Regions from separate parts of the Rhodococcus (subgen. Prescottella) soli genome, predicted to be linked through region 3. Evidence: riboswitches for the same ligand, from Rfam matches in the RefSeq annotation. Region 3 holds a riboswitch; each other region holds the start of a gene.
The links. A riboswitch is a leader RNA that binds a small molecule or an ion and turns the genes downstream of it on or off. The one in region 3 is predicted to bind cobalamin.
Positions count from the first base shown of each region.

Region 1: another riboswitch for cobalamin. It lies ahead of metE (5-methyltetrahydropteroyltriglutamate--homocysteine S-methyltransferase); the one in region 3 lies ahead of ABI214_RS09610 (ABC transporter substrate-binding protein).
Region 2: another riboswitch for cobalamin. It lies ahead of ABI214_RS04630 (magnesium chelatase subunit D family protein); the one in region 3 lies ahead of ABI214_RS09610 (ABC transporter substrate-binding protein).

Region 1 is NZ_CP157276.1:1,904,575-1,914,414, reverse strand. It holds gene ABI214_RS09025 (NAD(P)-dependent oxidoreductase) at 1-672, shown strand, start outside; gene ABI214_RS09020 (YeiH family protein) at 760-1,830, opposite strand; gene ABI214_RS09015 (LysR family transcriptional regulator) at 1,914-2,837, shown strand; gene metE (5-methyltetrahydropteroyltriglutamate--homocysteine S-methyltransferase) at 2,891-5,152, opposite strand; cobalamin riboswitch at 5,302-5,513, opposite strand; gene ABI214_RS09005 (response regulator transcription factor) at 5,591-6,199, opposite strand; gene ABI214_RS09000 (sensor histidine kinase) at 6,196-7,308, opposite strand; gene ABI214_RS08995 (ABC transporter permease) at 7,319-8,095, opposite strand; gene ABI214_RS08990 (ABC transporter ATP-binding protein) at 8,092-9,036, opposite strand; gene ABI214_RS08985 (3-deoxy-7-phosphoheptulonate synthase) at 9,391-9,840, shown strand, end outside.
Region 2 is NZ_CP157276.1:993,926-1,003,765, forward strand. It holds gene ABI214_RS04605 (MFS transporter) at 1-871, opposite strand, end outside; gene cobA (uroporphyrinogen-III C-methyltransferase) at 958-2,184, opposite strand; gene ABI214_RS04615 (cobalamin biosynthesis protein) at 2,218-2,592, opposite strand; gene ABI214_RS04620 (cobyrinate a,c-diamide synthase) at 2,585-3,964, opposite strand; gene cobO (cob(I)yrinic acid a,c-diamide adenosyltransferase) at 3,978-4,592, opposite strand; gene ABI214_RS04630 (magnesium chelatase subunit D family protein) at 4,633-6,543, opposite strand; adenosylcobalamin-variant (AdoCbl-variant) riboswitch at 6,595-6,688, opposite strand; gene mqo (malate dehydrogenase (quinone)) at 6,805-8,340, opposite strand; gene ABI214_RS04640 (alpha/beta hydrolase) at 8,562-9,611, shown strand; gene mtr (mycothione reductase) at 9,608-9,840, shown strand, end outside.
Region 3 is NZ_CP157276.1:2,030,162-2,040,001, forward strand. It holds gene ABI214_RS09590 (MFS transporter) at 1-53, shown strand, start outside; gene ABI214_RS09595 (S9 family peptidase) at 114-2,231, opposite strand; gene ABI214_RS09600 (phosphoribosylaminoimidazolesuccinocarboxamide synthase) at 2,233-3,117, opposite strand; gene ABI214_RS09605 (MDR family MFS transporter) at 3,259-4,698, shown strand; cobalamin riboswitch at 4,770-4,954, shown strand; gene ABI214_RS09610 (ABC transporter substrate-binding protein) at 4,986-5,972, shown strand; gene ABI214_RS09615 (FecCD family ABC transporter permease) at 5,969-7,027, shown strand; gene ABI214_RS09620 (ABC transporter ATP-binding protein) at 7,024-7,833, shown strand; gene ABI214_RS09625 ((2Fe-2S) ferredoxin domain-containing protein) at 7,830-8,585, shown strand; gene ABI214_RS09630 (SelT/SelW/SelH family protein) at 8,582-8,875, shown strand; gene ABI214_RS09635 (aldehyde dehydrogenase family protein) at 9,023-9,840, shown strand, end outside.

The DNA of each region.
Region 1 (9,840 bases), 130 kb from region 3:
GTGTTGTCGACGTCGTCGCTGCAGGCCGCGGAATCCGGATCGGTGCACGTCAATCTCGCCACCGTCAGCCCCGGGATGTCCGCCGAGGCGGAGTCCCGCCTGGCGGAGCGGGGCATCTTCTACGTGGCCGCTCCGGTGTTCGGGCGCGCGGAGGTGGCCGAGGCGGGTGAACTCACCGTCCTCGTGGCGGGCGACTCGCGCGCGATCGACGAGGTTGCGCCCCTGCTCGACGTGATCGGACGCCGCACGTGGCGCGTCGGAGACGATCCGAAGCAGGCGAACGTCGTGAAGATTCTCGGCAACTATCTGATCGCCACCGCGATCCAGTCGATGGCCGAGGCGACGACCGTCGCCGAGAAGGTCGGCGGCTCGCCCGAGCTGCTGATGAAGATCATGAACGACAGCCTCTTCCCCGGAGGGGTCTACGAGGGCTACGGCGCGATGATCGCGCAGCGTCGCTACGAGCCCGCCGGGTTCCGGCTCCCTCTGGGGCTCAAGGATGTTCGGCTCGCACTGTCGCAGGCCAACGACGTGAACATGGGCCTGCCCTTCGGTAGCGTGCTCGAGAACGTCTTCCTCGATGCGCTGGCTCACGGCCAGGCCGACCAGGACTGGTCCGCGATCACCGAGGCCACCCGACGTCGGGCCGGACTGGACGTGCGTCGTCCGTAGTCGCGCAGGGGGGCGAGAAACCGAGAACGGGCCTGCCGTGCGACGGATCGCGCGGCAGGCCCGTGGTTCTGGTCGGGAGTATTCCGTTCAGACCAGCAGGACCCCTACGAGCGCGATGAGCGCCACCCAGACCGTCGACGCGGCGGCGAGGACGAAGGGCCGGATGCCGACCTTCTTGATCGTCGCGATGCGGACACCGGCGCCCAGGGCGAACATCGCGGCCGTCAACAGTGCGGTCTGCAGCCAGCTCGCTAAGGAAAGGACACCTGCCGGAACGAATCCCATCGAGCGGATGACCACGAACCCGAGGAACGCGACGACGAAGAACGGAACCAGCGGCGGCCGGGTGGAGGTGGCGCTCTGCTCGACCGACCGCCGGCGCTGCATCACGCTCAGGACGGCCATCACGGGGGCCAGCATGAGGACCCGGGCCAGCTTGACGATCGTCGCCACGGTCAAGGCCGCGGTGCCGATGATCCCGCCGGCGGCGACGACCTGCGCGACCTCGTGGATCGATCCGCCTGCCCACAGTCCCGCCTGCATGTCGTCGAAGCCGAGCGCGTTCGAGAGCAGTGGGATGGTCGGAATCATCAACGTGCCGAAGATCACGACGAGCGCGACGGCGGTGAGGACCTCTTCCTCCTCCGCCTCCACGACACCGTCCGCAGCGGCCACGGCAGCGGCGCCGCAGATGGAGAAGCCACAGGCGATGAGCACCCGTTGGGTCCACGACAGGCCCAGCAGGCTGCCCACGAACATGGTGCCGACGATTCCGAGAACGACGATCGCGACGACCATCGCGATGACGCCCCATCCGAGTCCCAGGATGTCGCTCAGGACCAGCTGGAGGCCCAGCAGTGCGATCCCGACCCGCAGAAGCTTCTTGGACGAGAACGTGATTCCCGCACTGAAGCTTGCGGGCAGCACAACCAGATTGGCCACCAGGGCGCCCATCACGATCGCGATCAGGAGCGGGCTCAGTGTGGGGACGAAGTGCCTGATGCCCATTGCGATGGCGGCTGCCGCGGCCGACAGTGCAATGCCCGGTACGTAGGCACGGACTCCGTCCAGCCGAGAGACGGCGGCAGGGGAGGGGGGCGCGGCGACCAGTTCGTCTTGCTGCCCCAGTTCGGATTTCACAGGACAACGATCCTCCATCGGGCGTTTGTTCGGTAGAGCCCGATTGGGCAACACCTCATATCGAATTGATATGATCTTTCGGGCCGCCATACACTCGACGCATGTCTCCCCGGTCACTCGACTTCACTGCGCTCGAATTGTTGGTCAACGTCAGCGACTGTGGAAGTCTCAGTGCTGCAAGTCGACTCGTGGGAATGGCTCAGCCCAACGCGAGTCGCTGCATCAAGCAGTTGGAACGCCGGTTCGGAATGACGTTGCTGCGGCGCAGCACCACCGGATCGGTCCTCACGCCCAGCGGAACTGTGGTGGCCTACTGGGCTCGAAAGATCTTGGACGACACCGAGAAGCTGCTCGAAGTGGTCGACGGGCTGCGGGCGGAACGGTCACGCGGACTGCGCGTCAGTGCCAGCATGACCGTCGCCGAGCATCTGATGCCGTTGTGGTTGGGGCGCTTTCGCCAGTCGCATCCGGAGCTGACGATCCATCTCGAGGTGCACAACTCGCTGCGAGTGTTCGAGCAGATCTCCGACGGCTCCTGTGAGCTGGGCTTCGTCGAGTCGCCGACCATTCCGAAGCGGCTCAAAAGTACGCCCGTGGCCCGGGATCGCCTGGTGATCGTCGTCCACCCCGGGCATCCGTGGGCGACCCGAACCCGGCCCGTCACCCCGCCCGAGCTGGCGATGACACCGTTGATCGTGCGCGAGCCCGGTTCCGGCACGCGGACCACGCTCGACCTCGCGCTCGAACTCCACTCGCGTGCCGCTCCGCTCCTGGAACTCGGCAGCTCGGGCGCGATCCGGAGCAGCGTCCTGGCGGGGGTGGGGCCCGCGGTGTTGAGCACTCTCGCGGTCGCGGACGCCGTCGCGTCCGGTGATCTCGCGGTGGTCGAGGTCGAGGGACTGAAGCTCGATCGGACCCTGCGCGCCGTGTGGAGCGCGCAGGGGCCACTGCACACCGCCGCGGACGAGTTGGTGCGGATGGCACGCGATTTCGGAAGCGAACGTCCCGCGCGACGACGGGCGTGAGCGTGGTGCCCGGTGTCCCGGCCCCATGGGACCAGGACACCGGGGTCGGTCGTCTAGATCCCGGCCCGCACCAGGCGCGCGGCCTCGACGAGATTCCGGAGCGAGGCCTCCACCTCGACGTTGCCACGCGTCTTGAGGCCGCAGTCGGGGTTGACCCAGAGCCGTTCGGCGGGGACGGCCTTCAGTGCCGCCCGCAGCGACGCGGCGATCTCGTCGACCGACGGCACTCGCGGCGAGTGGATGTCGTAGACGCCGGGTCCCACGCCCAGGTCGAAGCCGACGGCATTGAGGTCGTCGAGAATCTCCATGTGGGACCGGGCCGCCTCGATGGACGTGACGTCGGCGTCCAGGCCCGCGATCGCCCCGATGACCTCACCGAACTCCGAATAGCACAGGTGGGTGTGGATCGCGGTCGTGTCGGCGATGCCCGACGTCGCAAGCCGGAAGGCGCCGACGGCCCAGTCCAGGTAGGCGGGCTGGTCGGCCGCCCGCAGCGGCAGCAGCTCCCGCAGCGCCGGCTCGTCCACCTGGATCACCCTCGCGCCGGACGCCTCGAGGTCGATCGTCTCGTCACGGATCGCGAGGGCAACCTGGTCGGCCGACTCGGCGAGCGACTGGTCGTCGCGCACGAACGACCACGCCAGGATCGTGACGGGACCGGTGAGCATGCCCTTGACCGGCTTGTCGGTGAGCGACTGTGCGTACGAGATCCAGTCGACCGTCATCGGCTTGGGGCGACGCACGTCGCCGAACAGGATCGGCGGGCGGACGCAGCGGCTGCCGTACGACTGCACCCAACCGTTCGCGGTGGCGAAGAACCCGTCGAGTTGTTCGGCGAAGTACTGGACCATGTCGTTGCGTTCGGGCTCGCCGTGGACGAGCACATCCAGACCCAGCTTCTCCTGCAGCGCAACCACATCGGCGATCTCGGCGCGCATGCGGCGCTCGTACTCGGCCCGATCGATGTCACCCTTGCGCAGGGCGGCGCGGGCCACGCGGATCGCGGTGGTCTGCGGGTACGAACCGATCGTGGTGGTCGGCAACTGCGGCAGGGGCAGTTCGGTCGCCTGGAGGGCGCGACGTTCCGCCGCCGGGATGCGCTTGCGGTCGGCGTCCGTCAGCGCGGCGAGGCGGTCGCGGATCGCGTCGTCGTGCAGGCGCGGATCGGCGGCCCGGGTCGCTGTCGCGGCGCGGGCGTCGGACAGTTCGTCGGCGATCGTGTCACGCCCGTGCCGTAGTGCGGTCGCGAGAGCGGCGACCTCGCCGATCTTCTCCGAGCCGAACGCCAGCCACGACCGCAGTGCGCGGTCGAGGCCGTCCTCGCCCTCGAGCGTGTAGGGGACGTGCAGCAGCGAGCACGACGTGGACACGGCCACGGAACCCGCACGCTCCCGGAGGGTTTCGAGGGCGTCCAGCGATCCGTCGAGCCCGTTGCGCCAGACGTTGCGGCCGTCGACGACACCCGCGACGACATGCTTGCGCTCGAGCCCCGGCGTCGAGGCGACCGACTCGAGCGAGCCCGCGACGAGGTCGACGGCGATGCCCTCGACCCCGGTCTCGACGAGTGTCGGCAACGCGTCCCCGAGGTCACCGAAGTACGACGCCACCAGGATTGCCGGGCGGTGGTCCACCGCGGCGAGGCGGCCGTGCACCGCCCGGGTCGCGGCCAGTTCGGCGCCGGTGCGGTCGGCGACCAGCGCCGGTTCGTCGATCTGGACCCACTCGACACCGGCGTCGGCGAGCCTGCCCAGCAGCTCCGCGTACAGCGGAACGATGTCGTCGAGGCGGTCCAGCGGCGCCTGGTTCTCGAACTTCGACAGCAGCAGGAAGGTGACCGGCCCGATCACCACCGGTCGGGCCGGAACGCCCAGCGCCCGGGCCTCCTCGACCTCGCCGAGCACCTTCGCGGGGTGGAGCGTGAACGTCGTCGCCGGGGTGATCTCGGGAACGAGGTAGTGGTAGTTGGTGTCGAACCACTTCGTCATCTCGAGCGGAGCGACGTCGGCGTTGCCGCGGGCGGCCGCGAAGTAGCGGTCCAGTTCGTCGGCGATCCCGGCGACCCGCTCGGGCAGCGCCCCCAGCATCGCGGCGGTGTCGAGCATCTGGTCGTAGTACGAGAAGACGTTGACCGGGACGGAGTCGATGCCCGTCTCGACCAGTTCGGTCCACGTCTGTCGGCGCAGTTCCTTGCCGACCGATTCGAGTGCGGAGGCATCGAGTTTCCCGGCCCAGTAGGACTCGACTGCCTTCTTGAGTTCGCGACGGGGTCCGATGCGCGGGGAGCCCAGTACGGTTGCGGTGAAAGCGGATGTCACGGTGTTCTCCAGTTGCTCACAGCGTGGATGGTCACCGCCGGCAGACGAGAAGAAGCGAGCCCCTGGTGCGCGCCCGCCAGCGGGCAGCACGAAGTGCAGCGCGTCGCCCATTCTCGCCTTTTCCTCGAGGCGGTGGACCGTCGAGCACGGCGTGCCCGACACAGTCGGCAGGTCTTCGGACTCGTGGGCGCTCGGGCGGTTGCGAAGCCGCCGAACCTACTGGCCGTCGCTTCCCAGACCTGTCGGTCCAGTGCATGTGACGGCGGTCGTTCCCACTCACCGCTGCGGGACAGTCCCGGACTTCCACCGGGTTCCCTCTCACACTCGTCGGTCTCACGACCGCGAATGCTTCGACGCCGGGGCGGTCTTCGGGGCTCCTCACGACCGCGCCAGGCGAACCAGCTGCACCGTCCAGCATAGGACGTCCACGGCGGACGTCTAGAGCCAGCCGTTGGCGTCCGCTATTCGCACGGCCTCGGTGCGGTTCTCCGCGCCGGTCTTGCCGATCGCGGACGACAGGTGGTTGCGGACCGTGCCGGCGGACAGGAACAACGTGGCCGCGATGGACGCGACGGATGCACCGTCGCGGGCGGCCAGGAGCACCTCGGTCTCGCGGTCGGTGAGCGGTGACTCCCCGCTGACGAGGCTGTCGGCGGCCAGCGCCGGATCGACGACACGCAACCCCGCGTGTACCCGTCGGACCGCGTCGGCCAACTGGCGTGCGGGTGTGTCCTTGACGACGAATCCCGATGCGCCGGCCAGCAATGCGCGTCTCAGATACCCGGGTCGGCCGAACGTCGTCACGATCAGGACCCGGGTGGTGGGCGCGGCCTCGCGCAGCGCGGCGGTGGCCGAGATTCCGTCCAGCCCTGGCATTTCCACGTCGAGCAGCGCGACGTCAGGGTGGTGCAGGGCGGCAGTCGCCACCACCTCGTCGCCGCGTCCCACCTCGGCGACGACGTCGAGGTCCGGCTCCAGATCCAGCAGGGCGGCGAGGGCGCCCCGGACCAGCGCCTGGTCGTCGGCGAGCAGCAGGCGAATCGTCACGGTGCCTCCTCGGCGACGACCTGGACGGAGAAACCTCGAGGCTGCGGATGCGTGACGATCACGCGGGCGTCGGCTGCTGCCGCGCGCTCCCGGAGTCCGGTGAGTCCGTTGCCCGCGAGCAGGGCGTCGGTGCCCACGCCGTCGTCGACCACCGCCACGTGGCGGTCGTCGATCGTCACGGTGCAGCGTCGAGCACCGCTGTGCCGCACGACATTCGTCACCGACTCTCGCACGGTCCAGGCGAACAGCTCCCGCAGCCGGGTGGGGACGGCGTCGGTGCTGTTGGGCAGGTCGGCCTCGATCCCGGCGGCACGCAACGCCTCACGGGCCCGGGCGATCTCGACGGGCAGTGAGACGCCGCGGAACCCCTCGACCGCCGATCGGACGTCGGCGAGTGCGTCCCGGGAGAGCCGCTCGAGGTCGTCGAGTTCGACACGGGCCCTGTCGGCATCGACGTCGAGGAGCCGGTTCGCGAGCTGTGCCTTGACGGTGATGACGGTGAGCGAGTGGCCCAGGATGTCGTGCAGATCCCGGGCCATGCGGGCGCGTTCCTCCTGCACTACGCGCAACTCGTCCTCGTCGCGCCTGTTGAGCAGCGCGATGTTCCGGTTCATCAGTGCGGTGACGCCCGCCATCGCGAACGCGGCCGCGCAGATCGCGAGCGGCAGGCTCGACACGTTCCAGCCGGCGCGCGTCGCCAGCAGCTCGACCACGCCGGCGACGCCGAGGGCGACGGCACCGCCGGCGATCGCGGGCAGCAGCGTCACCGCGGTCACCGCGAGGAACACCGTCGACGCCAGCCCCGCCTCGCCGAGCGTGACGGTCATGATCACCGCGAGAGCGACGAGCACTGTCATGTCGCCGATCGCCTGTGGGAGCGGGGGCCGCAATTCGCGACGCATCCGACCCCGACGTGCCGAGGAGAACACCGACAGGAAGACCACCGCGAAGAGGAGCGTGGCTGTGATGCCGATCCAGCCGCTCGCCAGATCGCGCCGATGCCATCCCGCTGCCAGTGGCTCGAACAGGAACACCAGCCAGACGGCGGCGAAGACGATGCCGAAACGGCCCCACCGCTGCACTGCGGCGGGGCGTTCGGTGCTGATCACGTCGAACACGCTATACGCGGGCGGTGTCGCGCTGGAACCGCCACACGGCTCCGCCGACGAAGATCGCGAGCCACACGACGACGTTGACGATCCACGTCCACTGGACGGCGTCGCCGGTGAGCGGGGCATGCACCAGGTTGCCGATGCCGAACATCGGCGTGAACTGCGCGATCGTCGCCCACACGGAGCCGTCCTGCAGCGGAATGAACAGGCCGCCGCCGAACGCCAGCAGCGCCAACCCGGGTCCGAGGATCTGCATGACGTTCTCGCTCGGCAGCAGGTATCCCATGAAGAGCCCGAAGGCCGCGAAGATCGACGATCCGAGCCACGCGATCACCGCCGTCGTCACCCACAGCGAGCCGTCCATGTCGGCGGAGGTGAACGCGCCGACGGCGTACACGACCGCCAGCGCGACCAGTCCCAGCGTCATCGCGACCACGAGCTTCACCGCGATGTACGCGACGGGGGACAACGGGGTCAGCCGCAGCTGCCGGCTCCAGCCCGAGGCCCGCTCCACCGACACCATGGCGCCGCCGCTGGTGGTCGCGATCATCGCGCCGTAGAGCGCCATGCTGATCATGATGTACGCGGTGACGTTGCCCCGGCCGGCGTTCTCCTCGCTGTAACCCTGGCCGAGGCCGAAGATCAGGAAGAACACGACCGGCATCACCAGTGTGAAGATGACGGTCCGGCGGTTGCGGAGCAGGCGGCGCAACTCGAGTCGCAGCAGGGTGGTGTTGAACCCGCCCCAGCGGACGGTCGGACGGGTGGCAGCGAGAGTGGTCATCGAACCGGTCCTTCGGTGTGGTCGGTGGTGAGGGCGATGAAGGCGTCTTCCAGTCCGCGCGAGACGATTTCGAGGTCGTGGGCCGCGGTGTGGAGGAGCAGATGGCGGGCCACCGCATCGGTGTCCGACGAGTGCACGACGAGCGTCTCGCCGCGCAGCTCGACGGCGTCGGCGTGCGGAATGGACTGCAGCAGTGCGGCGTCCGCGCCGGGCACCGTCGCGCGTAGGGTGCGGCCGGCGGCCATGGCCTTGACCTCGGCAGTGGTTCCGTCGGCCACGACTTGTCCGCGGCGCACCAGCACGATGCGATCCGCGTACGCGTCGGCCTCCTCGAGGTAGTGCGTCGCGAACACCACGGTGCGGCCGGCGTCGGCGTCGGCGCGGATCGCCGACCAGAACTCGCGCCGGCCCTCGACGTCCATTCCCGCCGTCGGCTCGTCGAGCAGGAGCAGCGACGGGTCGGGCAGCAGCGCCATCGCGAACCTCAGCCGTTGCTGCTGGCCACCGGAGCACTTTCGGACCGGCCGATCCGCGATGTCGAGGATGCCGGCGCGGCGCAGCACCTCGTCGACGGGTCGTGCGTCCGCGTAGAGGCTCGCGGTGAGCTGCACGGTCTCGCCGACGGTCAGCTCCGGCAGCAGCCCACCGGTCTGCATCACCGCCGACACCAGCCCCCGGGAGATGGCGTCCCGCGGAGACAGCCCGAACACCTCGACCGTCCCCGAACTCGGCTGGGAGAGACCGAGGATCATGTCGACCGTCGTGGTCTTGCCGGCTCCGTTGGGACCGAGGAAGGCCACCACCTCGCCGGGGCGGATCGTCAGATCCAGGCCGCGGACGGCGTGCACCTGACCGAAATGCTTGTGGACTCCGGTCAGGTGCACCGCGTCACTGCTGTGCGGGCCCCGGCGGAGTATGGGAGTCGGCTGCGCTGTGGTCATGCCTCGAATCTGCCCGCCCGCGGGCCGTCATCCCTCGCCCGTCCGTCACGACCTCGGCATGACAAATGTCAGGGCTGCGGGCGGCGGGCGGGTCTCACGTCGGCGCAGCCGACCCCGACCCGCTCCGATGTGATCGTCGTCTCCTTCGCGGGGGAGGTGGTGCGCACCGGGAAGAGACCCGTTACCCTGGACCGCGTGTCAGCGACCTATTTCTGGTTTAGCAGGCCGGCCCTGGGTGGGTCGGTCGGCGTAACCACGCGCTGACAATCTTCCACCCTAGAGCCGGATGACAGACCGGCTCGCTGGGATTCTTCAGTCTTCGAGGGTCGGCCTGAGAACAGGAAACCGAACCCCATGACCGTTATCGCCAACGACCAGCGCCTCGACGATCAGCGCACCGTCAGCATCAGCCCGCTCGTCGCGCCGTCCGTGGTGCGTGCCGAGCACACCCCCGACGACGTCGCCGCCGCGACCGTGCGCTCGGGCCGCGCCGACACCGTCAACATCCTCAACGGCGACGACGACCGCCTCGTCGTCGTGGTCGGCCCGTGCTCGGTGCACGACCCCGAGGCCGCGATGGACTACGCGCGCCGGCTGGCCGCGAAGGCCGAGGAACTGCGTGACGACCTGCAGATCGTCATGCGCGTCTACTTCGAGAAGCCGCGCACCACGCTGGGCTGGAAGGGCCTGCTCAACGATCCGCACCTGGACGGCACGTACGACATCAACACGGGTCTGCGGATGGGCCGCAAGCTGCTGCTCGACATCTCCCGCCTGGGCCTGCCGGTGGGCTGCGAGTTCCTC
Region 2 (9,840 bases), 1.0 Mb from region 3:
ACGCGAACGGCACGAAGGCCATGCCCGCGCGCAGCGGGGTATAGCCGAGGATGTCCTGGACGAACAGTGCAACGAACGGCGCCAGCGAGAACATCACCATGCCGACGAGTGCGATAGCGATGAACGTCGCAACGCGGCTGCGGTCACGGAACAGCGAGAACGGCAACAGTGGGTTCTCGGCGCGACGCTCCACGGCGAGGAACGCGCCCAGCAGCACCAGTCCGCCGATCAGGCCGACGAGCACCAGCGGGCTGCCCCAGCCCATCTCGGGCCCCTCGGTGAATCCGAACACGACGCCGGTGCAGCCAAGGGTCGCGAGGATCGCGCCCTGCACGTCGAGCTTGAGTCGCTCCGCGCCGGTCTCGGCGAGCGCCCCGAACGCGAGCAGCAGGATCACCAGTCCGATCGGGACGTTGATGAGGAAGATCCACCGCCACGACACCTCGGTGAGCGCGCCACCGATGATCAGGCCGGTCACCGAGCCCACGCCGGTCATCGCCGCGAAGATCGCGATGGCCTGGTTGCGCACCGGTCCGGGCGCGAACGTCGTGGCCACCAGCGCCAGCGCCGTCGGCGACGCGATGGCCGCACCGACGCCCTGCAGGGCGCGTGCGGCGACGAGGGTGGCCTCGTTGACCGCGAGCCCGCACAGCAACGACGTCACGGTAAACAGTGCGACACCGCCGATGAAGACGCGTTTGCGGCCGAACGCATCGCCGAGGCGACCACCGAGCAGCATCAATCCGCCGTAAGTGAGCGCGTACGACGTGATGACCCAGTTTCGGCCCGAATCGCTGAGACCCAGGTCCTCCTGGATCCGAGCGAGCGCGAGCGAGGCGACGGTGCCGTCGAGCACCATCATCAGCTGCATGCCGCTGAGGACGATGATCGCGAGGCCGAACGCCCGCGTGGTCACGGGGTACTTCACGACGGTGGAGTCAGACACGAGAGTTCACGTTACCGAGGGTCTGCGGAGAATCCGGCCACAGTGCCGATAACCACGATCGCCGGCGGGCGGATGTTCTCCTCGCGGACCCGCGCCGCGACGGTCGCGAGGTCGGCCCGCAGCACCCGCTGCGTACGCAGCGTGCCCTCCTGGATCACCGTGACCGGGGTGTCGGCGGGGCGTCCGCCGTCGACGAGGACGGTCGCGAATTGCTCGATCCGCTCGACCGCCATCAGCAACACGATCGTCCCGCGCAGCTTCGCCAGCGCCGCCCAGTCGACGAGCGAGTCCGGGTGGTCGGGCGCCACATGCCCGCTGACGACGACGAACTCGTGCGTCACCCCGCGGTGGGTGACGGGGATCCCGGCCGCGGACGGCACCGAGATCGCGCTCGTGATGCCGGGCACGACGGTCACGGGCACACCGGCGGCCGCGCACGCCTCGAGCTCCTCGAAGCCGCGGCCGAACACGTACGGGTCGCCGCCCTTGAGCCGGACGACGAACTTGCCGGCCTTCGCGCCGTCGATCAGTGCGGCGTTGATCGCCTCCTGCGCCATCGCCCGGCCGTACGGGATCTTCGCCGCGTCGATCACCTCGACGTGCGGGGCGAGCTCGGCCAGCAGCTCCGGCGGCGCGAGACGGTCGGCGACGACGACGTCGGCGCGCGCGAGCAGGCGCCTGCCGCGGACGGTGATGAGGTCGGGATCGCCCGGGCCGCCGCCGACGAGCGCGACGCCGGGTGCGGGCGCCTCGTCGGTGTCGGAGACCGCGCCGGACTGCAGCGCCTCGAGCAGCGCGGTGCGCACCGCCGCTGATCGACGATGCGCGCCGCCGGCGAGCACGCCGATGCTGAGCCCCTCATAGGTGCCGGTGGCCGGCGTGACCGCGGTGCCCTCGCGGGCGCTGTCGGCGCGCACGCAGAAGACGCGGCTGCGCTCGGCCTCGGCGACGATCGCCGCGTTGGTCGCGGGCTCGTCGGTGCACGCCATCGCGTACCAGGCGCCGTCGAGGTCGCCGTCGCGATAGTCGCGCAGTTCCAGCGTGATCTGTCCGGACGTCGCCATGCCCTCGACCGACGGCGTGACCTCGCGGGCGATGAGGTGGACGCGGGCCCCGGACGCGACCAGCAGGCCGAGGCGACGTTGCGCGACGGTGCCGCCCCCGACCACCACGACACGACGGTCCGTCAGGTTGAGCCCGACCAGGTAGCTGGTCTCGTCACCGGCGGAAGCAGACACTCGTCTCCCCGTTCTCCCTATCCATGCGGATGTTCACTCGACAGATTTCGAAACACTACGGGCGACGGCGACCGTGACGCCATTCGTGACGCGCTTGGTCACGGCCAGCACTCCCCCGCCGCCGGCGAGGATGGCCGCGGCCTCGGCGACGCTGGGGGTGCCGACCGCGTCGGCGACCCCGCTCACCGGGTTGGGGACCGGTACCGCCGCGAGACGCTCCGGCGGGTAGCCGACCACGCGGGTCCCCAGGATCTGGGCCGCGTCCAGGAACGGCGACAGCGACGCTTTCCGGTCCAGCGTCGCCAGGACGGCGACCGGCTCGTCGCCGCACACGTCACGGACGGCGGCGACGATCTCCGCGGCACGCACGCCGCTGCCGGCCCCCACACCCACGCACAGCTCACCCACGGGCGGCGTCCACGAATCGGCGGACGGACTGCGGGTTCCCGGCGGGGTGGGTGTGCAGATACGACGCGTGCACCGAGCCGGCGGGCCCGCCCACGAAGCCCTCCCGGGTCGCCCCGGCGTCCCAGGCCCGCCATCCCCATGCGGGGCCGAAACCGTCGGCGGTTCCGACCTCGAGCGAGGTTCGGTGGAACTCGTGCCCCGTCACGCGGGTTCCGGCGTCGAAGAGCACCGAGTCGGTGACCGCGACGGCCTCGCGGTATCCGAGGGTCAGGCGCGACCCGAACCGCGCGTCGACGTCGATGACCCCGGCCATCGGGTGACAGTCGAGGCTGCGGGTGAGGTACAGCAGTCCCGCGCACTCGGCGTGGATCGGGGCGCCGTCGGCGGCGAGCCGGCGAATCTGCTGCAGCAGAGCGGTGTTCGACGACAGCGCCACGGCGTGTTCCTCGGGGAAGCCGCCGGGCAGCACCAGACCCACTGTCCCGGAGGGCAACTCGTCCTGCAACGGATCGAACGTCACGACGTCCGCCCCCGCGGCCTCGAGCAGTTCCCGGTGCTCGGCGTAGCCGAACGTGAAGGCGACGCCACCGGCGAGCGCGATCACCGGCCGCGGTCCGGTCGCCGCGAGCCCTATCTCGGCGACGGGATCCCACGCGGCCACGTCGACAGACGAACGCGCGAGCGCCCGGATGGCGGACAGATCCAGGTGCGCGGCGGCCAGTTCCGTCATCGCGCCGACGGCGTCGGTCGCGGCGCGGCCGTGCTCGACCGCGGGCACCAGACCGAGGTGACGCGACGGCACCTCGAGTTCGGCCAGGCGCGGCACCGAACCGAGCACCGGCAGACCCACCCGCTCGCACGCCTGCCGCAGCACCTGCTCGTGCCGTGCGCTGCCCACGCGGTTGAGGATCACCCCGCCGATGCGCACCGCCGCGTCGTAAGTCGAGAAGCCGTGCAGGACGGCGGCCAGGCTCTGGCTGTGGCCGCGCGCGTCGACGACGAGAACGACCGGCGCACCGAGGGACGCGGCGATCTGCGCGGTCGATCCCTCGGCCGACGGCTCCGTCGAACCGGGGTCGATCTTGCCGTCGAACAGTCCCATCACGCCCTCGACGACGGCGATGTCGCAGCCGTCGCAGCCGTGGCGGAACAGCGGACCGATCCGGTCGGCGCCGACGAGCACGGCGTCCAGGTTTCGTCCCGGGCGTCCCGCGGCGAGCGCGTGGTATCCGGGGTCGATGTAGTCGGGCCCCACCTTGAACGGCGCCACCCGGTCGCCGTCGGCTCGCAGAGCGCCCACGAGACCGGTGGCGACGGTCGTCTTGCCGCTGCCCGACGCGGGCGCGGCGATGACGACGGCAGGAGTACTCAACGGATCACCACCATCACCACTCGATGCCACGCTGGCCCTTGCGTCCGGCGTCCATCGGGTGCTTGATCTTGGTCATCTCGGTGACGAGATCCGCCGCGTCGATCAGCGCCTGCGGGGCGTCGCGCCCGGTGATCACGACGTGCTGGTTGCCGGGGCGTGATCGCAGCACCTCGACAACCTCCTCCGTGTCCACCCAGCCCCACTTGAGCGGGTAGGTGAACTCGTCGAGGACGTAGAAGCGGTGCGTCTCGGCCTCCAGGCGGCGGGCGATCTCACGCCAGCCCTCGAGTGCGGCCGCGGCGTGGTCCTCCTCGGTCCCGTGCTTGCGGGACCACGACCAGCCCTCGCCCATCTTGTGCCACTGCACGGCGCCGCCGACGCCGCTGGTCTCGTGCAGCTCGCCGAGCGCGCGGAACGCGGCCTCCTCGCCGACCTTCCACTTGGCGCTCTTGACGAACTGGAAGACGCCGACGTCGAAGCCCTGGTTCCAGGCACGCAGCGCCATGCCGAACGCGGCGGTCGACTTCCCCTTGCCGGGCCCGGTGTGGACCGCGAGCACCGGCTGGTTGCGACGCTGTCGGGTGGTGAGCCCGTCGGCGGGCACGTTCTCGGGTACGCCCTGAGGCATGTGCAGTCCCTTTCTCGGGCTTGGGTTTTCGGGCGGTGGTTCAGGCGGCGGCGCGGACGACGCCGGCGACCTGCTGGGCCGACAGCTCGGCGAGGCGCACGCAGCCGCCGCGCAGGTCACGCGCGATCTCGGCGGCGAGGCCGAGCCGCACCATGCCGGTCTCGCAGTCCACGACGATCGAGGCCACCCCGGTGTCGGCGAGCATGCCGGCGGCGCGCTTGGCGCGCGCGACGGCGTCCTTGCCGCCGGTCGCCCGTCCGTCGGTGAGGGCCACCACCAGCGCCCGCCGCCGCGGATCCCGCACGCGTTCCCGCAGCACGACGTCCCGCGCACGCAGGAGCCCCTCGGCCAGCGGCGTGCGGCCCCCGGTCTTCATGGCGCGCAGGCGCCGCACCGCGACATCCACCGACGACGTCGGCGGCAGCACCAGTTCGGCGTCGCGACCCCGCACGGTGATCACGGCAACCTTGTCACGCCGCTGGTAGGCGTCGCGCAGCAGCGAGACGACCGCGCCGGTGACCGCGGAGAGCCGGTCGCGTGCGGCCATCGAGCCGGACGCGTCCACCACGAACAGCACCAGGTTGCCCTCGCGCCCCTCCCGGATCGCGCCACGAATGTCGCTGGGCGCCAATCGCATCGGTCCACTCACCCGCCCGCGGGTGGTCTGGTGTTCGGCCGCGGCGAACAGCGTGCCCACCAGGTGCAGTCCGGTGCCGCGTTCCGTGGTCGGGCGCACGGTGCGGCCGCGGGTCGAGCGGGAACGTGAGCGGCGGCCGGGGGCGCCGTCGCCGACGCCGGGGACCTCGAGCAGGCGCGCCTGGAACTGGGGGCCGGGGGCGGCCGCCCGGCGCTCCGAGCCGCCACCAGAAGTCGGCGAATCCTGCTCGGCCGACTCGGTTTTCGGCGCCTCGGACGGTGCATCCGCGGGAGTCTCGCCGCCACCGGGGCCGTCCGGGTCGGGCTCGGGATCCTCGTCCGCGCGGGCGTCGGCGTCGGCCTTGTCCATCGCGTCGTCGAGCTGCTGCGGATCGAGGCCGGGCTCGTCGAACGGATCGCGGCGACGACGGTGCGGCAGCGTCAGTTCCGCGGCGACGCGCACGTCCTCCTCCGCGACCGCGTCGGCACCGCGCCAGGCGGCGTGCGCGGTCGCCGTGCGGGCGAGGACCAGATCGGCCCGCATGCCCTCCACGTCGAACGACGCACACACCGACGCGATGCGCCGCAGTTCGGTGTCCGACAGTTCGACGGCGTCGACCGTCGCGCGGGCCGCGGCGATCCGTCGGGCGAGGTCGGCGTCCTCGTCGGCGTAGCGGGCGGCGAAGGCATCGGGGTCGCGCTCGTAGTCGAGGCGGCGGCGCACCACCTGCATGCGGACGTCGACGTCGCGGGACGCGGCGACGTCGACGGCGAGGCCGAACCGGTCGAGCAGCTGCGGCCGCAGCTCACCCTCCTCCGGGTTCATGGTGCCCACCAGCACGAACCGCGCGGGGTGCGAATGGGATACGCCGTCGCGTTCGATGTGGACGCGGCCCATCGCGGCGGCGTCGAGCAGCACGTCGACCAGGTGGTCGTGCAGCAGGTTGACCTCGTCGACGTACAGCACGCCCTGGTGCGCGTCGGCGAGGAGTCCGGGCTGGAAGGCGCGTTCGCCGTCCCGCAGCACCTTCTCGAGGTCGATCGAGCCGACGACGCGGTCCTCGGTCGCGCCCACCGGCAGCTCGACGAGCCGGGCCCGACGGCGCTCGCCCGCCTGCTCGACGTCGGGCAGCAGCGCGGCGAGCGCGCGCACGACGGTCGACTTCGCGGTGCCCTTCTCGCCGCGCACCAGCACACCGCCGATACCGGGATGGACGGCGCACAGGATCAGCGCCAGGCGGAGCCGGTCCTGCCCGACGATTGCACTGAATGGGAACCCTGCAGGTCCAGGGCTGGCCTCGTGGGTGTGACGCAACGATCGAATCCCTTCACTCCTCGGTCTCCGCGCCGAGAGCTTGGCGGTACGAAACGTCGCGGCATTCTGGCTCGGGTCGATCGGATCGAACCCTCACAGTGGCGGGACCGCGCCTGATTCTCACAGGACTTCCCCGCAAACGTTCCTTCAGTTGCAGCACCCTACCGTGCTGCACGGGCGGCACCCTGCAGTGCCCCGACAGCACACTGCCGCGGCCGGGGGAAGAGCCCCCGCCGCGGCAGTGCGAACGACGAACGAAACTCAGACCGAGGCGGACTCGACCACCTGGTCGACCGCGGGCGCGGAGGCGTCGGCGGCGGCGCCGAGCTCGAGCGCACGGGTGCTCCAGTCCCACACCTGCTGGAACAGGGCCGTGTTGTCCGACAGCTTCTGACCCAGCGACGGGACCATCTGCTGCAGCTTCGGCTTCCACGCCTCGAACTCGCGCGGGAAGCAGCGCTCCAGGACGTCGAGCATGGCGGGCACGGCGGTCGAGGCGCCCGGCGACGCGCCGAGCAGGCCGGCGATGGTGCCGTCCTCGGCGTTGACGACGGCCGTGCCGAACTCGAGGACGCCGCCCTTGCCCTTCTTGCGGATGACCTGGACGCGCTGGCCGGCGGTGATGAGCTCCCAGTCGCCGCCGGTGGCGCGCGGCACGAACTCGCGCAGCGTCTGGATGCGGTCGGCCGGCGACTGCATCAGCTCACCGATGAGGTACTTGGTGAGGCCCATCTCCGTGAGGCCGACACCGAGCATCGAGGTGAGGTTGTTGGGCTTGACCGAGCCGGGCAGGTCGGTGACCTTGCCGTTCTTGAGGAACTTGGGCGACCAGCCGGCGTAGGGGCCGAACAGCAGGCCTTGCTGGCCGTTGATGACGCGGGTGTCGAGGTGCGGCACCGACATCGGAGGCGCACCGACCGCGGCCTTGCCGTACACCTTGGCACGGTGCTGCGCGATGAGCTCCGGGTTGGTGCAGCGCAGGAACTGGCCGCTGACCGGGAAGCCTCCGAAGCCCTTGGCCTCCTTGATGCCGGACTTCTGCAGCAGGTGCAGGGCACCGCCACCGGCACCGACGAACACGAACTTGGCGTTCACGGTCTTCTTCGCACCGGTGCGTAGGTTCTCGACCTTGACCAGCCAGCTGCCGTCGGACTGCTTGGTGAGGTTGCGGACCTCGTGACCGAAGAACACCTGGCCGCCGGACGCGCCGACGTAGCCCAGCAGTTGCTTGGTGAGGGCGCCGAAGTCGACGTCCGTGCCGGACTCGGTCCAGTTGAGGGCGACGGGGTCGGAGAAGTCGCGCCCCTTGGCCATGAGCGGCAGGCGGTCGGAGAAGTAGTCCTCGGACTCCGAGTACTCCATGCCGGCGAACAGCGGGTGGCCGGCGAGTGCGTCGTAGCGGGCGCGCAGGTACTTCACGTTGTCGGCGCCGTGCACGAAGCTGACGTGCGGAATTGGGTTGATGAACTCCTTGGGATCGGTGAGGATCCCGTTGTCGACGCCGTAGGCCCAAAACTGCCGGGAGACCTGGAACTGCTCGTTGACGTTGACCGCCTTGCTGATGTCCACACCGTCGCCCTTGGCCGGCGTGTAGTTCAGCTCACACAGGGCCGAGTGGCCGGTGCCTGCGTTGTTCCACGGGTCGCTGCTCTCGGCGGCAGCCGCGTCGAGGCGTTCGAAGGTGGTGATCGACCAGTCGGGCTGCAGCTGACGCAGGATCGCGCCGAGCGTTGCGCTCATGATGCCCGCACCCACGAGCACTACATCGGTCTTCGCCACTACGTTCTGGTCTGACACTGGAGAATCGACTTCCTTGTCTGTTACACGCGACCTGTTCTGCACGCATCGCCCGCCCGGATCCCACGCGTTCACCGGCCTTGCGACACCGATCGCATCCATTCGAGACATTACGTGCACAGACCGCATTTCGCGCGCCTGTGGCGCTTAGGTTACCTGTGCGTCACCTTCCCCAATTGTGCCCCTCGCAAACGACTCCGTTGTGCCAATAGAGTGTGATCGTGACTACTTGGGCCCCCGACGTCCTGGGCGACGGATACCAGCAGCTGACAATCCCTTTGGGGTCGGACCCCGACGGGGAGGGCGCGGTCGAGGCCACCCTGGTCCGCTATCAGCCGTCGACGATGACCGGCACCCGAGCGGTGCTCTACGTCCACGGCTTCACCGACTACTTCTTCCAGCAGCACCTCGCCGAGCACTTCGCCGAGCAGGGATACACCTTTTTCGCCCTCGACCTGCGCAAATGCGGCCGGTCGCGGCGCCCGGGGCAGACGCCGCACTTCGTCACCGATCTGAAGTACTACGACCGCGAACTGGACGAGGCGCTGAGCCTGGTGCGTGAGCAGATCGGCGGCGGTCAGGTCCTGCTGGTCGCCCACTCGACCGGTGGCCTGATCGTGCCGCTGTGGCTCGACCGTGTCGAGCGCCGACCGGGCGGATCCGCGGGCGCGGGTGTGGCGGGTGTCATCCTCAACAGTCCCTGGTTCGACCTGCAGGGCCCCGCCCTGCTGCGCAACGCCGGCACCACCGCCGCGATCGACGCGCTGGGCCGGGTGTCCAGCAAGACCCCGGTACCGGGGCAGAAGCTCGACACGTACGGCTCGAGCCTGCACGTCGGCGCCAACGGCGAGTGGGAGTACAACCTCGACTGGAAGCCGCTCACCGGGTTCCCGATCACGTTCGGCTGGCTGCGCGCCGTCCGCCGCGGCCACGCGCACCTGCACCGCGGACTCGACATCGGGGTGCCGTCGCTGGTCCTGCGCTCGAAGACCACGGTGTTCGCCTCCCGCTACAACCCCAGCGTGGACGCCGCCGACGCCGTCCTCGACGTCGACCAGATCGCCAAGTGGGCGGGCTGCCTCGGCAACCGCACCACGACCGTCCCCATCGACGGCGCCCGCCACGACGTGTTCCTCTCCACCGCAGGGCCGCTCGCGGCGGCGTTCCACGAGGTGGACCTGTGGCTGTCGTGGCTCGACGCCCACCACCTCGCCGCGGCGGACACTGAGCCGGCATCGACCATCGATACCGAGACGGGAGCCCGCGAGTGACCCACTTCGACATCGCGATCATCGGTACCGGATCGGGCAATTCGATCCTCGACCAGCGTTACGACGGCAAGAAGGTCGCGATCCTCGAGGAGGGCACCTTCGGCGGCACCTGCCTCAACGTCGGCTGCATCCCCACCAAGATGTTCGTCTACACCGCCGACGTCGCCCGCGCGGTCACCGAGTCGTCGAAGCTCGGCATCGACGCGACACTCGACGACGTGCGCTGGCA
Region 3 (9,840 bases):
TGCGCACCACCGCCCCGCACACGGTGGATGCGAGCGTGTCCGCCAACAGCTGACGACGCGTTCCGGCGGTGCCGCCCGTGTGGGGGCACCGCCGGAACGTCGGTGTCAGCCGATCAGGAAGCGCCCGCGGTCTCGAGCACCCATGCGTACTCGAACGCGACTTCCTTCCACTTCTCGTAGCGTCCGCTGACGCCGCCGTGCCCGGCGCTCATCTCGGTCTTGAGCAGGAGCGGAGCACCGCCGGTCTTCGTGGACCGCAGCGCCGCAACCCATTTCGCCGGTTCGACATACAGCACCCGGGTGTCGTTGATGCTCGTGATCGCCAGGATCGCCGGGTAGTCCTTGGCCTCGACGTTCTCGTAGGGGCTGTAGGACCGCATGTACGCGTACACGTTCGGGTCCTCGAGCGGGTTGCCCCACTCGTCCCACTCGATCACCGTGAGCGGCAGCGAGGGATCCAGGATCGACGTGAGCGGGTCGACGAACGGCACGTTCGCGAGGATCCCGGCGAACAGTTCCGGGGCGAGGTTCGCAACCGCGCCCACCAGCAGACCACCCGCGCTGCCGCCGTCGGCGACCAACTGCTCCGACGTGGTGCGCCCCTCGTCGATGAGATGACGGGCGCACGCGACGAAGTCGGTGAAGGTGTTCTTCTTGGTGAGCGTCTTGCCGTTCTCGTACCAGTGCCGCCCCATCTCGCCGCCGCCGCGCACGTGCGCGACCGCGAAGACCATGCCGCGATCGAGCAGCGACAGCCGCGCCACCGAGAATGCCGGGTCCATGCTGGCCTCGTAGGAACCGTATCCGTACAGCAGCGTGGGTGCCGGATCTCCGCCGATTCCCTTGCGCCGCACCACCGACAGCGGGATGCGGGTGCCGTCGTCGGCGATGGCCCACTCGCGGTGCTGCTCGTAGTCGGCGGGATCGAACCCGCCCAGGACCGGCTGCGACTTGCGCAGGACCAGTTCACCGGTCGCCAGCTGGTAGTCGTACACCCGCGACGGGGTGATGAACGACGTGTAGCCGATCCGCAGCGTCGGCTGCTCCCACTCCGGGTTGGAACCGAGACCGACCGAGAACAGTTCCTCGGCGAACTCCATCTCGGTGAGCTCGCCGTAGCCCTCGGGAGTGAGCGGCCAGATGGCCACCCGCGTCAGCACGTCGCGGCGGTAGCTGAGGACCAGGTGGTCGGCGAACGTGTCGATGTCCTCGAGCCGCACGTCGTGGCGGTGCGGAACGAGGATCTCCATCGCGTTCGGATCCGCGACCGGAGCCTGCGCCAGGACGAAGTTCTCGGCCTTCCGTCCGTCGACGACGTCGTTGTGCAGGATGAGGAACCGGTCCTCGCCCGCGATCACGGCGTGCTCGGCCGCGTACTCGACGCCCTCGCGTCGCGGCAGGATCACCCGGAAGTCGCCCTCGGGGTTCGCGGACTCGAGGATCCAGCCCTCGGTGGTGACCTTCGATCCGAGCCAGATCATCAGGTACTTCTCGCTGCGGGTGGATCCGACCGACACCCAGTAGCGCTCGTCCGGCTCGTGGAAGACCCGCACGTCCTGGTCCGGTCGGGTGCCGAGCTTGTGCCGCCACACCGTGTCCGGTCGCCACGACTCGTCCACCGTCAGGTAGAAGACGTGCTGGTGGTCGATGGCCCACGTCGCACCCGGCGCGGTGTTCGGGATCTCGTCGGCGAGCATCTCACCGGTGACGAGGTTCTTGAACCGCAGCGTGTACCGCTCGTCGCCGATCACGTCCACCGCGTACGCGAGCAGCGTGCCGTCGTGACTCACCGAGAACGCGCCGAGCGAGAAGAACTCGTGCCCCTCGGCCTCGGCGTTGCCGTCGAGGAGGACCTGTTCGCCGTCGATCGCCGTGTCGGCGGACAGCTCGGGCGGGGTCCAGTCGTCCTGTCCGGCGATCGGGCACCTGCAGTGGACGCCGTACTGCTTGCCCTCGACCGTACGGGAGTAGTACCACCACTGGCCGAGACGCGTCGGCACCGACATGTCGGTTTCCTGCGTGCGCGACTTGATCTCCTGGAAGACCTTCTCGCGCAACGGCTCCAGGTGCTCGAGTTGTTGCGCGGTGTATGCGTTCTCCGCCTCGAGGTACTCGATGACCTCCGGGTCCTCCTTGTCCCGCAACCACTCGTAGTGGTCGACGAACGTGTCCCCGTGATGGGTGCGCTCGAACGGCACCCGCTTGGCGACCGGCGGAGTCGACGCGCTCATCTCAGCCCACCCAATCCTCGAACGACAGGCCCGAGATGCGCTCGTACGCTTCGATGTACCGGGCGCGAGTGGCATCGACGATGTCCTGCGGCAGCGGCGGGGGCGGGGTGTCCGACGCACGGTCCCACCCGGATGCGGGGCTGGTGAGCCAGTTGCGCACGAACTGCTTGTCGAAGCTCGGCTGCACCTTGCCGGGCTCGTAGCCCTCGTCCGGCCAGTACCGCGACGAGTCCGGCGTCAGCACCTCGTCGGCCAGGACCAGGTTGCCGTCGGCGTCGAGTCCGAACTCGAACTTGGTGTCGGCGAGGATGATCCCGCGATCCCGGGCGAAGCTGGCGGCCCGGAAGTAGATGTCGAGCGTGTCGTCCCGCAGCTTGACGGCGAGGTCCTGGCCGACCTTGTCGACGACGGCCTGGAAGTCGATGTTCTCGTCGTGATCACCGAGCTCCGCCTTGCTGGCCGGGGTGAAGATCGGCTCGGGCAGCTGGCTGGCCTCGACCAGACCCTCGGGGAGTTCGACACCGCACACCGCGCCGGTGGCCTGGTAGTCCAGCAGCCCCGAGCCCGTCAGGTAGCCGCGGGCCACGCACTCGACCGGGAGCATGTTCAGCTTGCGGACCACCAGCGCGCGTCCGAGGACCTCCTCGGGGATGCGCTCGTCGAGCGGATCGCCCGCGAGGTGGTTGGTGCCGCCGAGCTTCTCGAAGAAGAACACGCTCATCGCGGTGAGCACCCGGCCCTTGTCCGGGATGGGCGTCGAGAGCACGTGGTCGTAGGCCGAGATCCGGTCACTCGCGACCAGCAGCAGGTGCTCGTCGTCGATCGTGTACAGATCGCGGACCTTGCCGCCGGCCAGGTGGGAGTAGGACTCGAGTGAAGGACGCACGTGGCTACCCTATCGGTCCTGCGAATCGACGCACCCCGTGGTCGGCCCCACGACAGGCCTCTCCCGGTGTGGCGGGGACGCCGCGACGGCCGGGGATAGTTAGCCTTGTTCAGAGCTAGCGATCGATCGGCGGGAGGGTGGATGGCGACCGGCACGACCGTCGCAGCCAGGGCATCGGTAGGACTGCGTTCGGAGCGCGGCCCGATCCTGCTGTCCCTGATGCTCAGCACGTCCCTGGTCGCGCTCGACAGCACGATCATCGCGACCGCGGTGCTCACGATCGTCGGCGACCTGGGCGGCTTCACCCAGTTCCCGTGGCTGTTCTCGATCTATCTGCTGGCGCAGGCCGTGTCGGTGCCGATCTACGGCAAGCTCGCCGACATGTTCGGGCGCAAGCCGGTCATGCACCTGGGCATCGCGCTGTTCGCGGTCGGGTCGCTGCTGTGCGGCGTCGCGTGGAGCATGCCCGCGCTCATCGTGTTCCGGGCGATCCAGGGCCTGGGCGCCGGCGCGGTGCAGCCGATGAGCATGACGATCGCCGGCGACATCTACACCGTGGCCGAACGCGCCAAGGTGCAGGCGTACATCGCCAGTGTGTGGGCCATGTCGGCGGTGCTGGGTCCGACGCTCGGCGGGGTGTTCTCCGAGTACCTGTCGTGGCGGTGGATCTTCCTGGTCAACCTTCCGCTGTGTGTGCTCGCGGCGTGGATGCTGCAGCGCAAGTTCACCGAGAACACGACGAAGCGAACGAACACCGGCACCCGGCCGCGCACCGACTACGCGGGCGCGGTCCTGCTCACGACGGGCGCGACGCTGGTGATCCTCGGACTGCTCGAGGGCGGCCAGGCGTGGGCGTGGGTGTCCCCGGCCGGCATCGGTGTCTTCGTGGCCGGCACCGCTCTCCTGATCGCGTTCGTCCTCGTCGAGCGCCGCGCCGCGGATCCGATCCTGCCGCTGCACATGCTCACCCGCCGGGTCCTGGTCGCGAGCAGCCTGGCGTCGATGGCGGTCGGCGCGATCGTGACGGGCCTGACGTCCTACGTGCCGACCTTCGTGCAGGGGGCGCTCGGCACGGGCGCACTGGTCGCGGGCTTCGCGCTGGCGGTGCTCAGCATCGGCTGGCCGCTCGCCGCGTCGCAGGCCGGACGTTTGTACCTGCGCGTCGGTTTCCGCACCACCCCGTTGATCGGCAGCGCCCTGGTGCTCGCCGGGTCGGTGCTGCTGACGCTGCTGTCGTCCGCGTCCGCGGTGTGGCACGTCGGAGCCGTCGCCTTCGTCATCGGGTCGGGCCTGGGCCTGATCGCCACGCCGACACTGATCGCGGCACAGTCCAGCGTCGACTGGAGCGAACGCGGGGTGGTGACGTCGACCAACATGTTCGCCCGCTCGATCGGCAGCGCCGTCGGTGTCGCGGTGTTCGGCGCCCTCGTCAACTCGCGTGTCGGCGACGTCGCCGAACCGAATCCGACCGATCTCGCCGGCGCGATCCACCTCGTCTTCCTCGGTGTCCTCGGTGTGGCCGTGCTGCTGACGCTGTCGTCGGCGCTGATGCCGAAGACGCCGAAACCGTCCACGTACTGAACCCTCGAATGGACACTCCGGGCCGTCGGAAGCGGACAAGGCGGACGGGGGCGCGGACCGGGGTCGTCTATTCTTCACGTTGTCGTCACGGTGTTCGGGAAGTCCGGTAGAAGCCGGCGCGGTACTCGCCACTGTGGGCAGGTACGTCGACTACTCGGGGTTCGACCCCAGCCACTGGATGCGCATGCATCCGGGAAGGCGTAGTCGGCGGTCATCCCTGCCGAGCCAGGAGACCGGCCGTGACGCAAACCTGCACGTTTTCCACGAGTCATGGAAGGCGGGTCGCTTTGCGCACCCACGTCACGCCGCGGATCGTCGCGGCCACGGCGATCACGATCGCCTCTGCTCTCACCCTGTCCGCCTGCGGCGGATCGTCGAACTCGGACGCCGCCGCCGCGTCGATCTCCCTGCAGAACTGCGGTCGCACCGTCACCATGCCCGGGCCCGCCGAGCGCGGCGTCACCCTCAATCAGGGTGCCACCGAGTCGGCGCTGTCGATCGGCGCGCAGGACCGGATGGTCGGCACCGCATACCTCGACGACGTCGTCGCGCCGCAGTGGCAGGCCGCGTACGCGCAGGTCCCGGTGCTCGACGAGAAGAGCTACCCCAGCCGCGAGGCACTGCTCGAGACCAAGCCGGACCTGGTACTGGCGTCGTACTCGAGCGCGTTCGGCGACAAGGGCGTCGGCTCGCAGGAGTCGTTCGACGAACTCGGCATCGCCACCTACGTCTCCCCGTTCGGCTGCAAGGACAAGTCGAAGCGGCCGCCCGTCGCGTGGGATTCGATCGCTACCGAGATCACCGACTACGGCACCCTGTTCGGCCACGAGGCCGAGGCGCAGTCCCAGGCCGCCCAGATGCGCGAGACCCTCGCGGGCGTCGAGGCCGCTGCCCCGGCGAAGGGCAGGACCATCTTCTGGTACGACAGCAAGACCACCACGCCGTACGTCGGGGGCAACGCCGGCGGACCCCAGCTGATCATCGACGCGGTCGGCGGCTCCAACATCTTCGCCGGCATCAACGGCGCGTGGGCCGACGGCAGCTGGGAGACGGTGCTGAAGGCGAACCCGGACGTCATCGTCCTGGCCGACGCCTCGTGGGACACGGCCGAGGCGAAGAAGGAGTACCTCCGCAACGATCCGGCACTGAAGGATCTGAAGGCCGTGCGTGACAACGCCTTCGTCGTGGTGCCGTTCTCGACGACCACCCCCGGCCCGCGGCTGATCGAAGGCGCGAGCCTGGTGGCCGGGCAACTAGGCGGCGAACGGGCATGAGCGTGACGACCCGGGTGCCGGCCCGGGTTGCTGCGATGCCCGCGGCCGGCTGGTCGGCGGTGCTGGTCGCGCTGCTCCTGGTGAGTTGCGCGGCCGGCGTCGCGATCGGTGCGGCCGATCTGTCGATCGGCACCGTGCTGCAGGCGATCGGCGGTCGACTCGGGATCGGCGACGGCACCGACCTGCTCACCACGCACATCGTCGTCGATCTGCGGATGCCGCGGGTGCTGGCGGCCGCGGCGATCGGCGCCGGCCTCGCGCTCTGCGGCGCCGTGCTGCAATCGCTGACCGGAAACCAGCTGGCCGATCCATACCTGCTCGGCATGTCCGGGGGCGCGTCGCTCGGCGCGGTCCTGTCCCTCACCACCGGCGCGACAGCCGTGGGCGCGTTGGGTTTCGGCGCCGTCTCGTCCACCGCGTTCGTCGGCGCACTCGGAAGCCTGCTGCTGGTGTTCGCCATCGCGACGTCCCGGTCCGGTGCGCTGATGCCCAATCGCCTCGTCCTCGCCGGAATCGCGGTGGGGCAACTCACGGCAGCCTTGACGTCGGCCCTGGTGATGCTCGGAGACCGGGACGCGGCGCGCCGGGTGCTGGACTGGACCCTGGGCTCGGTGGCCGGCGTGCGGTGGTCGGGCCTGATCAGCATTCTGATCGTCCTCGCACTGACCACGACCGTCATGCTCGCCCACAGCCGGGTGCTGGACTCGTTCGCGTTCGGTGAACGGGCCGCCGCGAGCCTCGGCACCGACGTCGAACGCTCCCGCTGGGTGCTGTACGCGACCGCGTCGCTGTGCACGGCGGCGCTCGTCGCGCAGGCCGGGATCATAGGCTTCGTCGGGCTCGTCGTGCCGCATGCGGCCCGCATGCTCGTCGGACCGCTGCACGCCCGCCTGCTTCCCGCCGTGGCCCTCCTGGGCGCACTGCTGCTGGTGTGGGCCGACATCGCGGCCCGCACCGTACTACCGGGACGCGAATTGCCGATCAGCGTCGTCACCGCCGTCGTGGGAGTCCCGGCGTTCGTGTGGCTGCTCCGCCGACGAGGAGCGCAGGCATGACCCACCACTCGCCGGAGTTCCGCGTCGACGACGTCACGTGGTCGCTGGACGGCACGACGATCCTCGACGCCGTGACGTGTCGTGCGCCGGCGGGACAGGTCACCGGGCTGATCGGCCCGAACGGTTCCGGCAAGACGTCGCTGCTGTCGGCGATCGCCCGACTCACCCGCCCCTCCCGCGGGCAGATCACGATCGACGGGCAGCCTGTGAAGGCGATGAACCGGCGCGAGTTCGCGCGGACGGTCGCACTGGTGGAACAGCATTCCGCGACCGAACTCGAGCTGACGGTGGAGCAGATCGTCGAGCTCGGCGTGATTCCGCACCGGGGCGGCTGGGCCCGGCCGGCCGCCGTGGGCATGGCCGACGTGATCACCGAGAGCCTCGCCATGGCGGGAATCTCGGAGCTGCGACACCGGTTGTGGCACAGCCTGTCCGGTGGCGAGAAACAGAAGACGCAGCTCGCCCGGGCGTTTGCGCAGCGCCCCTGCGTGTTGCTGCTGGACGAGCCGACCAACCACCTCGACGTCTCCGCGTCGCTCGAACTGCTCGATCTGATTCGCCGCCGCGGCCTCACGACCGTGGCCGCCATGCACGACCTGAACCTGGCGGCGATGTACTGCGACCACCTCGTGGTGCTCAGCGGAGGCACCGTCGTCACCGAGGGCGCGCCCGAGGTCGTGCTCACCGAGGAACTACTCGCGGACGTCTACGGACTCGACGCGATCGTGCAGCCCCATCCCCGCACCGGGCGCCCCATGGTGGTGCTGTGCAGCGCCGCCATGGATGTCGAAAGGTCTTCGCCATGAACATGATCCGACCCACTCGATGGGCGATCGTCACCGCGCCCACCGACCGCGGTGACGATCCCCGCGATCGACTCGGCGGCGCCCTCGAGGTGCTTCGGGAGCGCCACCCCGACATCGAGTTCCGCACCGCGGTCCTCGGCGGATCCGGTCCGACGATCGCCGTGGTCCTGGACGAAGCCGCCGCCGCGGGCGCAGCCGAGGTCGTCGTGGTGAGCGCGCAGACGGTCCTCGACCGCAAGATCGATGCGTGGTTCCGCCGGGTGATCGGACACTGGCTGCGGGAGCGGTCCGGGACGCCGACCCCGGACGTGCGAATCGCCGGCCCGCTGAGCGACTCGGCCGGCTACGCCGACATGCTCGGCGCCGCGATCACCGGGTCGACCGCGCCCGCGCGGACCACCACCGCTCCCCTGACCTCCCCCGCCTGGGACGAGGTGCCCGGCTTCGCACGGCACGTCCTGGTGTGCCGGGGTCCGCGGTGCTCGGCGCGCGGCGGCCCGGAAACCGCAGCGGCCCTGGACTCGACGCTCGAAACGCGCGGTCTGGGTGACGACGACGTCCTCGTCACCCAGACCGGATGCATGTTCCCGTGCTCTCAGGCACCCGTTGTCGCGGTGTACCCCGACAACACCTGGTACGGCGAGATGTGCGCCGACCGTGTCGAACGGTTCGTGGACGAGCACCTCGTCGCGGGCCGGCCGATCGTCGAGTGGCAGGGCGCTCGGCGGGAATCTGCGATCCTGGAGTCATGACGACCGCCGCGCCCCGCGTCACCATCACATACTGCACTCAATGCAACTGGCTGCTCCGGGCCGGGTGGATGGCGCAGGAACTGTTGAACACCTTCGGCACCGAACTGGGCGAGGTGGCAATGATTCCCGGTACCGGCGGGATCTTCCAAGTCACCGCAGGCGAGACACTGGTATGGGATCGCAAGCGCGACAGCGGGTTTCCCGACATCGTGACACTCAAGAAATTGGTGCGTGACGCGGTCGTTCCGGACCGGGATCTCGGGCACGCAGATCGCAAGCACAACGACTGAGCTCGGGGTCTTGACGGTCACTCGATCAGCGACCACTGTTGATCAGAGACATATGGGGCGATACCGCACCCAGTGAAACGGCCGACCCCCGTCGCGCGTCGGCCGCACCGATACAGCTGTGCCACCGCACGATGGAGCTGAGGCGTCATGACCACCGACGAGGTAGAGACCCGCGCAATCGATTCGGATACCACTGACGCAATCACCGGCGTCGTTGCCGGGCTACGAGATATCCACGCGAGCGGACGCACCAGAACCGCGCGGTGGCGGATCGAGCAACTGCGCGGCATCGAACGAATGCTGGACGAGCGCGAGGACGAGATCACCCGCGCCCTCGCCGAGGATCTGGGTCGCGATCCCTTCGAGTCCTGGATGACCGACATTCTCGACCTGAAAATCGAGGCCAGGCATGCTCGTAAACACCTGCGACGATGGATGCGCAACCGACCGCAACTGCTGCCGCTGAATCAGATGCCGGCGTTGGGATGGGTGCAGTACGAACCGCTCGGCGTGGTGCTCGTCATCGGCGCCTGGAATGTCCCGGTGCTGGTCACGCTGGGACCGCTGATCAATGCCGTGTCGGCGGGGAACTGTGTGGTGGTCAAGCCATCCGAACTCGTCCCCGCATCGTCGCGATTGCTGGCCCGCATGCTCCCCGAGTACGTCGATCCCAAGGCCGTCGCGGTGGTCGAGGGCGACGGTCGGACCACCCAAGCCCTGCTCGCACAGGGATTCGATCACGCGGTCTTCACCGGCGGCACCGAGATCGCCCGCAAGATCCTCGCCGGGGCCGCGCCGCACCTGACGCCGGTGACCCTCGAACTCGGCGGCAAGGATCCGGTGATCGTCATGGACGACGCGGACCTCGCCGTCGCCGCCCGCCGCATCGCCTGGACCAAGGTTTTCGCCTCCGGGCAAGCCTGCCTCGAGGCCGACTACGTCTTGGCGGCGCGTACCGTCCGGGA